2 regions of the Solibacillus daqui genome follow, and region 2 is predicted to be linked to the other one. Evidence: riboswitches for the same ligand, from Rfam matches in the RefSeq annotation. Region 2 holds a riboswitch; the other holds the start of a gene.

Evidence for each region. Region 2 has a riboswitch for glycine ahead of O7776_RS11290 (amino acid permease). Riboswitches for the same ligand answer to the same signal wherever they lie in the genome.
Region 1: another riboswitch for glycine. It lies ahead of gcvT (glycine cleavage system aminomethyltransferase GcvT); the one in region 2 lies ahead of O7776_RS11290 (amino acid permease).

What each region holds. Positions count from the first base shown of each region.
Region 1 is NZ_CP114887.1:2,540,282-2,544,502, reverse strand. It holds gene comGD (competence type IV pilus minor pilin ComGD) at 1-442, shown strand, start outside; gene O7776_RS12335 (hypothetical protein) at 444-644, shown strand; gene comGF (competence type IV pilus minor pilin ComGF) at 635-1,093, shown strand; gene O7776_RS12325 (shikimate kinase) at 1,292-1,804, shown strand; glycine riboswitch at 1,934-2,027, shown strand; glycine riboswitch at 2,031-2,133, shown strand; gene gcvT (glycine cleavage system aminomethyltransferase GcvT) at 2,295-3,398, shown strand; gene gcvPA (aminomethyl-transferring glycine dehydrogenase subunit GcvPA) at 3,423-4,221, shown strand, end outside.
Region 2 is NZ_CP114887.1:2,332,404-2,336,624, forward strand. It holds gene O7776_RS11285 (DMT family transporter) at 1-73, opposite strand, end outside; gene O7776_RS11290 (amino acid permease) at 579-1,916, opposite strand; glycine riboswitch at 2,066-2,142, opposite strand; gene O7776_RS11295 (dehydrogenase) at 3,025-3,552, opposite strand; gene O7776_RS11300 (GNAT family N-acetyltransferase) at 3,757-4,221, opposite strand, start outside.

The DNA.
Region 1 (4,221 bases), 210 kb from region 2:
AACTGAAAAATTGACGAATTATACGAATGAACAATTTATTGACCAAACAGAACTGTTAATCCGTTTAGCGCAGGCAAAGGCCATTGAAACAAAATCCAATTATGAATTCCAAGTATTTAATTGTCGTAGAATAACCGTTAGGAATTTTTCGCAGCGTGATGAAGTTCTATTTGATCAAGAATTACCAGCAGGCATTGAGATTTTTTTGTCAACGACTCACTCAAAAATATTATTTAATAATAGCGGGAATATTCGAAGCAGTGGTACGATTATGTACCATTTCAATAATTATGCTTATCACTTTACAATTAATATGGGCAAAGGGAGGCAGATATTAAAAAATGTTATTGAAACACCAGACAGGATTAACTCTTGTGGATACGCTTCTAGCAGCAGTAATCTTATTTTTTCTAACGTCAACATTGATTCCGATCACCTTTAATATGAAACAAAATATTACCATACAACAAAAACAAGCACATGCTGCAGAAGTGGCATTCAATGGTGCATTAAAATACAAACGATATCAAGAAGTGTCAGGTGATCAGCAAATTGAAGGCACATTCTATTCATGGATTTATAATGAGGGACAAATATGTGTAACATATGAGCTAAATGGAGTGATAAAGGAGCGATGTGTTTAATTTCGAAAATAAAAAATCAGCGTGGCTTTACATTATTAGAAAGTTTATTTCATTTAGCTGTGCTCGTATTGTTTGCTTCGATTAGTTTATTGATTGTTATTTGGGTGCGAGATATTCAAAATATTAACCAAATAAAGCATGATGTAAATTGGGAACTTTTTGTCTATGATGTGCATCAATACAATGAAAATTCTATATCAGGGGAAATTGTTTCGCCTAAAATATTGATGTTAGAGCCAGCTAATGATCCAGATAATCGTGAATTTTATATTGAACAGCCGAATAATCACGTGCGTAAACGTTCAAATAAGGGCGGCAATGAAATCATGCTTCCAAACGTGCAAGGTTTACAATATAGACAAGAAGGAAATGAAATTATTATGAAAGTTGTGACACAAGATGGGAAATTACGGGAAAGGGTCATTGTTTTGCCGTTACCTCGTGAATGAACGTGGCTTTTTATTTCTTTTAGCAGTTTTTTTGTTATTTATTGTTACGGGAGCTGCTTTATTTTATACAAATGCATTTTCTAGCCAATTTATGATATATAATTCATTGGAATCTATTTACGTTCGTGCTACGATAAATATACTTAATAGTGAGTAAAGTTAGATGGAGTAGTTCGTAATTAGAAGAAGGTGATTGGCATGCGAAAAATATATTTAGTAGGATTTATGGGATGCGGGAAAAGTGCAATTGGTAGACGGTTAAGTTATTACTTGAAAATGCCTTATTATGATATGGATCATGAAATTGTCCGACAACAGGGAATGTCGATTCCTGAACTCTTTGAAAAATTCGGTGAGGCGCGGTTCCGCGAAATAGAAACGGAATTTTTGAAAAGTTTTCGTGATGAAGCATGCATAATTGCCACTGGCGGAGGGGTAGCAGTCAATGAAGAAAATCGTAAAATTATGCGTCACACAGGATTAGTATTTTTCCTGGATGCTAAATTTGAGGACATTTATATGCGAATCCGTAATGATAAAAACCGTCCAATTGTCCAAAAGTCCACCGAGCAGGAATTAGAAATACTGTATAACAACAGACGGAGATCTTATCGTGATGCAGGTCATATACAGGTTTTAACTCCCAGTCGTACATTACGTCAAATTGTAGAGTATATTGCATTTCAGGTAAATCGTTTGAAAGGCGAATGAAAAAACAATAAAATCAATAATCGTTCGGTTTTGAAGTAAAATTAAAAAAAGATTGCGTTTATATAGCGTTCAATGTTAGGATATTGCTGAGAGTAATCTTAATGATTTAATTAATTGAAGCTAACGCGGATGATGATACGGGGAGAGAACGTGAAGTCACGTCGCCGAAGGAGCAAGTAGCAAGTGCTATGAATCTCTCAGGCAAAAAGACTCGTATTGGACGCAACTCTGGAGAGTGCTGTATTAGTACAATACAGCCACCAAAGGGGAAAGCCTATTGTGTGATCGAAATTCAACAATAGGTGTAACTTTCAGGTGCAAGGACAGAGAATCTCTTGATAAGGGGTTCGTCTGTCTTTTTTTTGTGGATTTGAGATTATCAACTCTCATATCCACATAGGAAATACATTATTTGAAACGAAAAGTGTTTTTCCAGCAGGTTTATATTAAAAAACCTAAAAAATACATAACAATAAGGAGGACTTTGAACATGACAAATGAGTTAAAACGTACACCGCTTTTCGATGAATATGCAAAATATGGTGGCAAAACAATTGATTTTGGTGGTTGGGAGTTACCTGTTCAATTTTCATCAATTAAAGAAGAGCATGATGCAGTTCGTAATCGCGCTGGTCTATTTGATGTATCTCACATGGGTGAAATTTTTGTAGAAGGTACAGATGCGTTAAGCTACTTACAAAAAATGTTATCAAATGATATTTCAAAAATTGCAATTGGTGGAGCTCAATATAGTGCGCTTTGCTACGAAAATGGTGGCGTTGTAGATGATTTATTAACGTACCGTTTAGAAGATAATCGTTATTTGCTTTGTGTTAACGCTGCAAATATTGAAAAAGATTTTGAATGGTTACAACAACATGTTGAAGGTGATGTAACACTAACAAATGCATCAGCTGACTACGCTCAAATTGCATTGCAAGGTCCTGTATCTGAAGAAGTTTTACAAACATTAACGGACACAGATTTATCAACTATTAAGTATTTCAAATTCCAAGATAACGTAACAGTTGGCGGTTATTCAGTTCTTGTATCCCGCTCTGGATATACTGGTGAAGACGGTTTTGAAATTTACGGGACACCAGCAGCAATCAAGGATCTTTGGAACAAAATTTTAGAAGCTGGTAAAGACAAAGGTGTTGTAGCAGCAGGCTTAGGTGCTCGTGATACATTGCGCTTTGAATCTTGCTTACCACTTTACGGTCAAGAATTATCAAAAGATATTACTCCACTTGAAGCGGGTATCGGCTTTGCAGTGAAATTAGCGAAAGAGCCACAATTTATCGGTCAACAAGCATTAATCGAATTAAAAGAAAAGGGTTTACCGCGTAAGTTAGTTGGAATTGAAATGATTGATAAAGGGATTCCACGTCATGACTATAAAGTATTTAAAGACGGCGTAGAAATTGGAATCGTGACAACTGGTACACAATCGCCAATGACAAAGCGTAACATCGGGTTGGTATTAATTGACGCAAAATTTGCTGAAGTCGGAATAGAAGTAGAAATCGAAATTCGCGGTAAACTCGCAAAAGCAGTAATTGTTGAAACACCATTTTATAAACGTAATAAATAAAACTTTTGAAAAGAGGGTTATGTAATGAAACATCGTTATTTACCAATGACGGAACAAGATCAGCAAGAAATGCTAGCAACTATTGGTGTTGCTACAATCGATGAACTTTTCGCAGACATTCCAGAAAAAGTACGATTTAAAGGCCAATACAACATTAAAGAAGCAAAATCAGAAGCAGCTTTAATGAAAGAGTTAGCACAATTAGCAGCAAAAAACAAAGATACAGCAACAAACGTATCATTTCTTGGTGCAGGGGTATATAATCACTACAAACCAATTATCGTAGATCATGTAATTTCTCGTTCAGAGTTTTACACAGCATATACTCCATACCAACCTGAAATTTCTCAAGGGGAATTACAAGCGATTTTTGAATTCCAAACAATGATTGCTGAATTAACAGGTATGGATTTAGCAAACTCTTCTATGTATGATGGCGGTACGTCTTTAGCAGAGGCTGGTATGTTAGCAGCAGGTCATACACGTCGTAAAAAATTATTAGTTTCTGGTGCAGTACACCCAGAATATAAAGATGTTGTTGCGACTTATGCATATGGTCAATCAATTGAAGTTATTACAATTCCAACAAAAGACGGCGTAACAGACATCGAAGCATTAAAAGGCTTAGTAGATGATCAAACTGCTGGTGTAATCGTTCAATATCCGAACTTTTTTGGCCAAGTGGAGAACTTACAGCCATTAGCGGATATTACACATGATGCAAAAGGGTTATTTATCGTTTCTTCAAACCCATTAGCACTTGGCGTATTAACACCACCAGGTAAATTAGGCGCAGACATTACAGTTGGTGATGCACAACCAT
Region 2 (4,221 bases):
TTGTAAATAAATACGATGCTCCCCACGCTACCGTAACTAGTACTAATAAAAAATTCGCTTTTTTAATACTCACTGATAAAACTCCTTTTAGAAATGAACAAGCTGCTACATTTTGCAAACTGTTATTATTTCAAATAAACAAAACTGTTACCATCATAACAAGAATTTCGATAGCCGAAAAAAATTTTTTTCTGTATATTTAGTTATTCAGTAGCTTTTATCCGCAATCAACTGAAACTATCCAATTTCGAGCGAAAACTGGACAACTATTTTTCACTATTGATTTGATCTAAAACAAAATCTACGAATAACATTTTGTTTTTCTTTTTGCATATTCAAATGTTAGGGACGTAATCTAAATAAAGATCAACCCGAAAAGTATATACTTTTCGGGCTGACCATCGTTCATGTGTTAAATAAACCGCTTAAGGGCAGTGCTTCTGCGGTGGTTAGAAGGAAAGAGCGAATGCTAAAAGCGTCAAATCCTTTGACAACGCATCCATGACTAGCTTCGCGCTAGCCTCCAACCTCGGCGCAAGGATTTGTCCCAGAAATACTTCTAGGACAAATCCTTCTAACTATTTTTTACGCATAAAATAAATCACGAATAGCATGACAAACCAAACAGGTGTTAATAATAACGCTGTGCGTGTTGATTCAGAAATGGCCATTACTACTAGTAGAAATACGAAAAATGCCAAGACTACATAGTTCACAAATGGCGTTAAAGGCGCTTTAAAAATCGATGCTTTATGCAATTCAGGATGACGTTTTTTATACAGTATATGTGAGATTAAAATGATACCCCATACCCAGATAAAGCAAATCGCGCTAATTGTTGTCACGACATTAAATGCATTTTCAGGCATTAAATAGCTTAGTAATGCACCGATCGAAACGACGATTGAAGATAACAACAATCCATTTTGCGGCACGTGATTTCTATTTAGCTTACCAAATGCTTTCGGTGCTTGATTGTTATTACCTAAGCTAAATAGCATTCGGCTTGTAGAGAATAACCCACTGTTTCCTGCTGATGCAGCAGATGTTAACACAACAAAGTTAATTAAGCCTGCTGCAACAGGAATGCCGACTAATGCAAACACTTGCACGAATGGCGAGCTTGCTGCGCTTAAAGTATCCCATGGATTAATCGTTAAAATAACGAATAACGCACCTACGTAGAATAATAAAATACGTACTGGAATTTTGTTAATGGCAGAAGGAATATTTTTTTGTGGATTTGCTGTTTCTGCTGCAGAAACACCCACTAGCTCTACACCTACAAATGCAAAGACAACCATTTGGAATGCCATTAAGAAGCCAAATGCTCCGTTCGGAAATAGCCCACCATGCTCCCAAAGATTCGATACGGCTACCTTGCCTGATTCTGTTTCAAAACCAATAACAAGTAACACTATTCCGATCGCAATTAATGCAACAATCGTAATGATTTTAATTAACGCAAACCAAAACTCTAATTCTCCAAATAATTTAACGGTTAATAGGTTCAGGGCTAATAACACAACTAAACATACAATTGCCGGCACCCATTGAGGTACATCAAACCAATATTGTGTATACATACCAACCGCAATAATATCGGCCATCGCTGTCATGATCCAGCAAAACCAATACGTCCAGCCTGTTACATAGCCTGCCCAATCACCTAAATATTCAGTGGCAAATTCAGTAAATGATGAATAGCCACCTTTCGAAAGTAGTAATTCTCCCAACGCACGCATAACAAAAAACAAGGCAATACCAACGATTAAGTAGGCAAAAATAATGGATGGTCCTGCTAGTGCGATCGCTTTCCCTGACCCTAAAAATAACCCCGTTCCGATCGTTCCACCAATCGCAATCAATTGTACATGGCGATTTTTAAGGTCGCGCTTTAATTCTGGTTGTTCCAAGACGATTTCCTCCAAAAGATATATTTGCATACCACTTTTGTGGCTCAAATAATAGTTATCTTCGCGGTCATCAAGTAATTTTTCTGAAAATTAGAAAAGGGACTAGTATATTGACTAGTCCCTGTTTACGTAAGAATAATAACGTCTCTCATTACTCTTCTGTCCTTTTGCCTGAGATAGTGAACCCTTCGGCGACGCTTCATGCGCTCTCTCCAGAAACTGCTCCCGTCTGTAGTGTTATCCACAGCGATCATTGCTTGATAATATTCAATTGTACAATTCGCTTCCGGCATCTTCCATCCACAGAATTGTTCGCGCCAATACTATTATTGTACAATAACTAATACTAGCAGTAATCTTTCATTATTACAATAACCTCGACTAACACGACGACTAGAGAATTAGCAAATACATCGATTTTTCAACAAATTCAACTCAAATAAAAGCAATATTACATGCAAAAAAATGTTACATTGAAAATAATTATTGAGTTTTCAGTGAAACCTTTCAATGTCATTAATGATAATGAGCAAATTTACTAACAAAAAATGGATTAAGTGCAGTGTTACTTAATTTTGGCGGGCTACGGCATGACAGCATTATGGTCACGTGGTACGTGTCCATACTACTGTCTTTAATGCCGCATGCAAGGCCCGCAAAACTAAAATGTTACTTTTTCCTATATAGTTAATAGCGCAAAATGCTGCCGCTTGCGCTATCGCGAGGCGGCGGTGATGGATAAAGTAGTACGTTTTTTATAACATTTTCTCTATAATTAAAAATTAGCTCTGTAAATAAAATCATTTTTAGACGAATGTAGACTATATTTCAATTACAAAGTTCAATTCAGCACACTTAATTCAAACACTTTGTAATAATAACCAACTCTAGTTTTATAGTAGAGTGCCGCGAAGAGAAGGGGCGGACTCCTTGGGGATTAAGCGTGTGCGGAAAATCCACTATATACTTGCCGCCGTAGTGGCAAGCATATAGTTAGTTGTAGCCACGCCCCCAGGAAAGCATGCCCCGTAGCGTAGCAGAACGAATTATATTATCTGAGTGTCCTTAATTCTAAATTTTGTATTGAAAAATACTCATTGTGAGGTCATTAAATTTCTATATTTACATTTTCTAATCGAATGGCGTACGGATCTTCTAATGTACCTTTTGTCGCATTTGTCTTTTTTAGTTTGATTACATATGAATTTGGCATTGCTATATCATTACATGCAATTGATTTTTGTGTACGAATTTCTTCAGGGAAATTTAACTTCACATGAAGCGTATCTTCTTTTTGCGTTAACGTATCAAAAACTAGCCCGCAGCCATTTGAATATTCTGTCACAAATAATACTTCTTCTGTTGCAAAATCAATAACAGGTGTCTCATCAAAGTGGAATATCTCTGCCCAGCTTTGATATAGCTTTTCATCTTGAATTAATGTCATAGAAGTCCCTACTTCATGTGGTATAAATTCCAAGTGCATTAGTAATTCATAATTTAGTTCATTTATATCTATAGGCTGTTCAATTGGAGATGATACATCTTCATCTGTATCAGGTTCTTTCTGTTTTTCTGTACATCCTACTAAAAAAGTTCCCAGTAATATGCTTAATAATAAGAAATAGTTCTTCAATAAAAATCAACTCCTTTTCTAGTAATGGATTAGTAGCATGAACGGCAAAAAAGTTCAGCCTTCCTCTGTTCTTATCTAAACAATTCAATAAAATGTATCGTTTTATTCGAACTTGAACACCTTATACATGTAAGTTTCATCAGAGAATTTATCCTTTTTCGTAAAAAATGTGCTTGAGAATTAAAGTTATCTCAAGCACATTTATTAACCCAATAATGTTTTTAATGCACTAAATCGCTTTCCTATATAGGAATAGCCTTGTTTTGTGTACATTTCGCGCGGTGTATCGTCCCCATCAGCAACTAAAATAATTATTTTTTCCGAGTAATGTTTCATAACAAATTGCTGAAGTTTTGTACCTATCCCTTTCTTTTGATGGGCTGGCAAAACGAACAAATTATCAATTTCTGCTGTAGTTGCTGATTCAATAACATCAAGCGATCCTACAACCTTTCCATTATATGTTGCGACAATTTGAGCTGTTCGCTTTAGTTCAAAGTCCCTTTTTAACATAGCACTTTTAGCTTGAGCGTAACTTTCACCCCATTGTAATGCATCTTTATAATGAATCTCTAAATAGCCTTCTAACGTTCTAGGAGACACAAATTCGATTGTCACTTCAGGACAAATCGGTTCTCGCGTAAAAACATTCGGATTTATGGAATACAT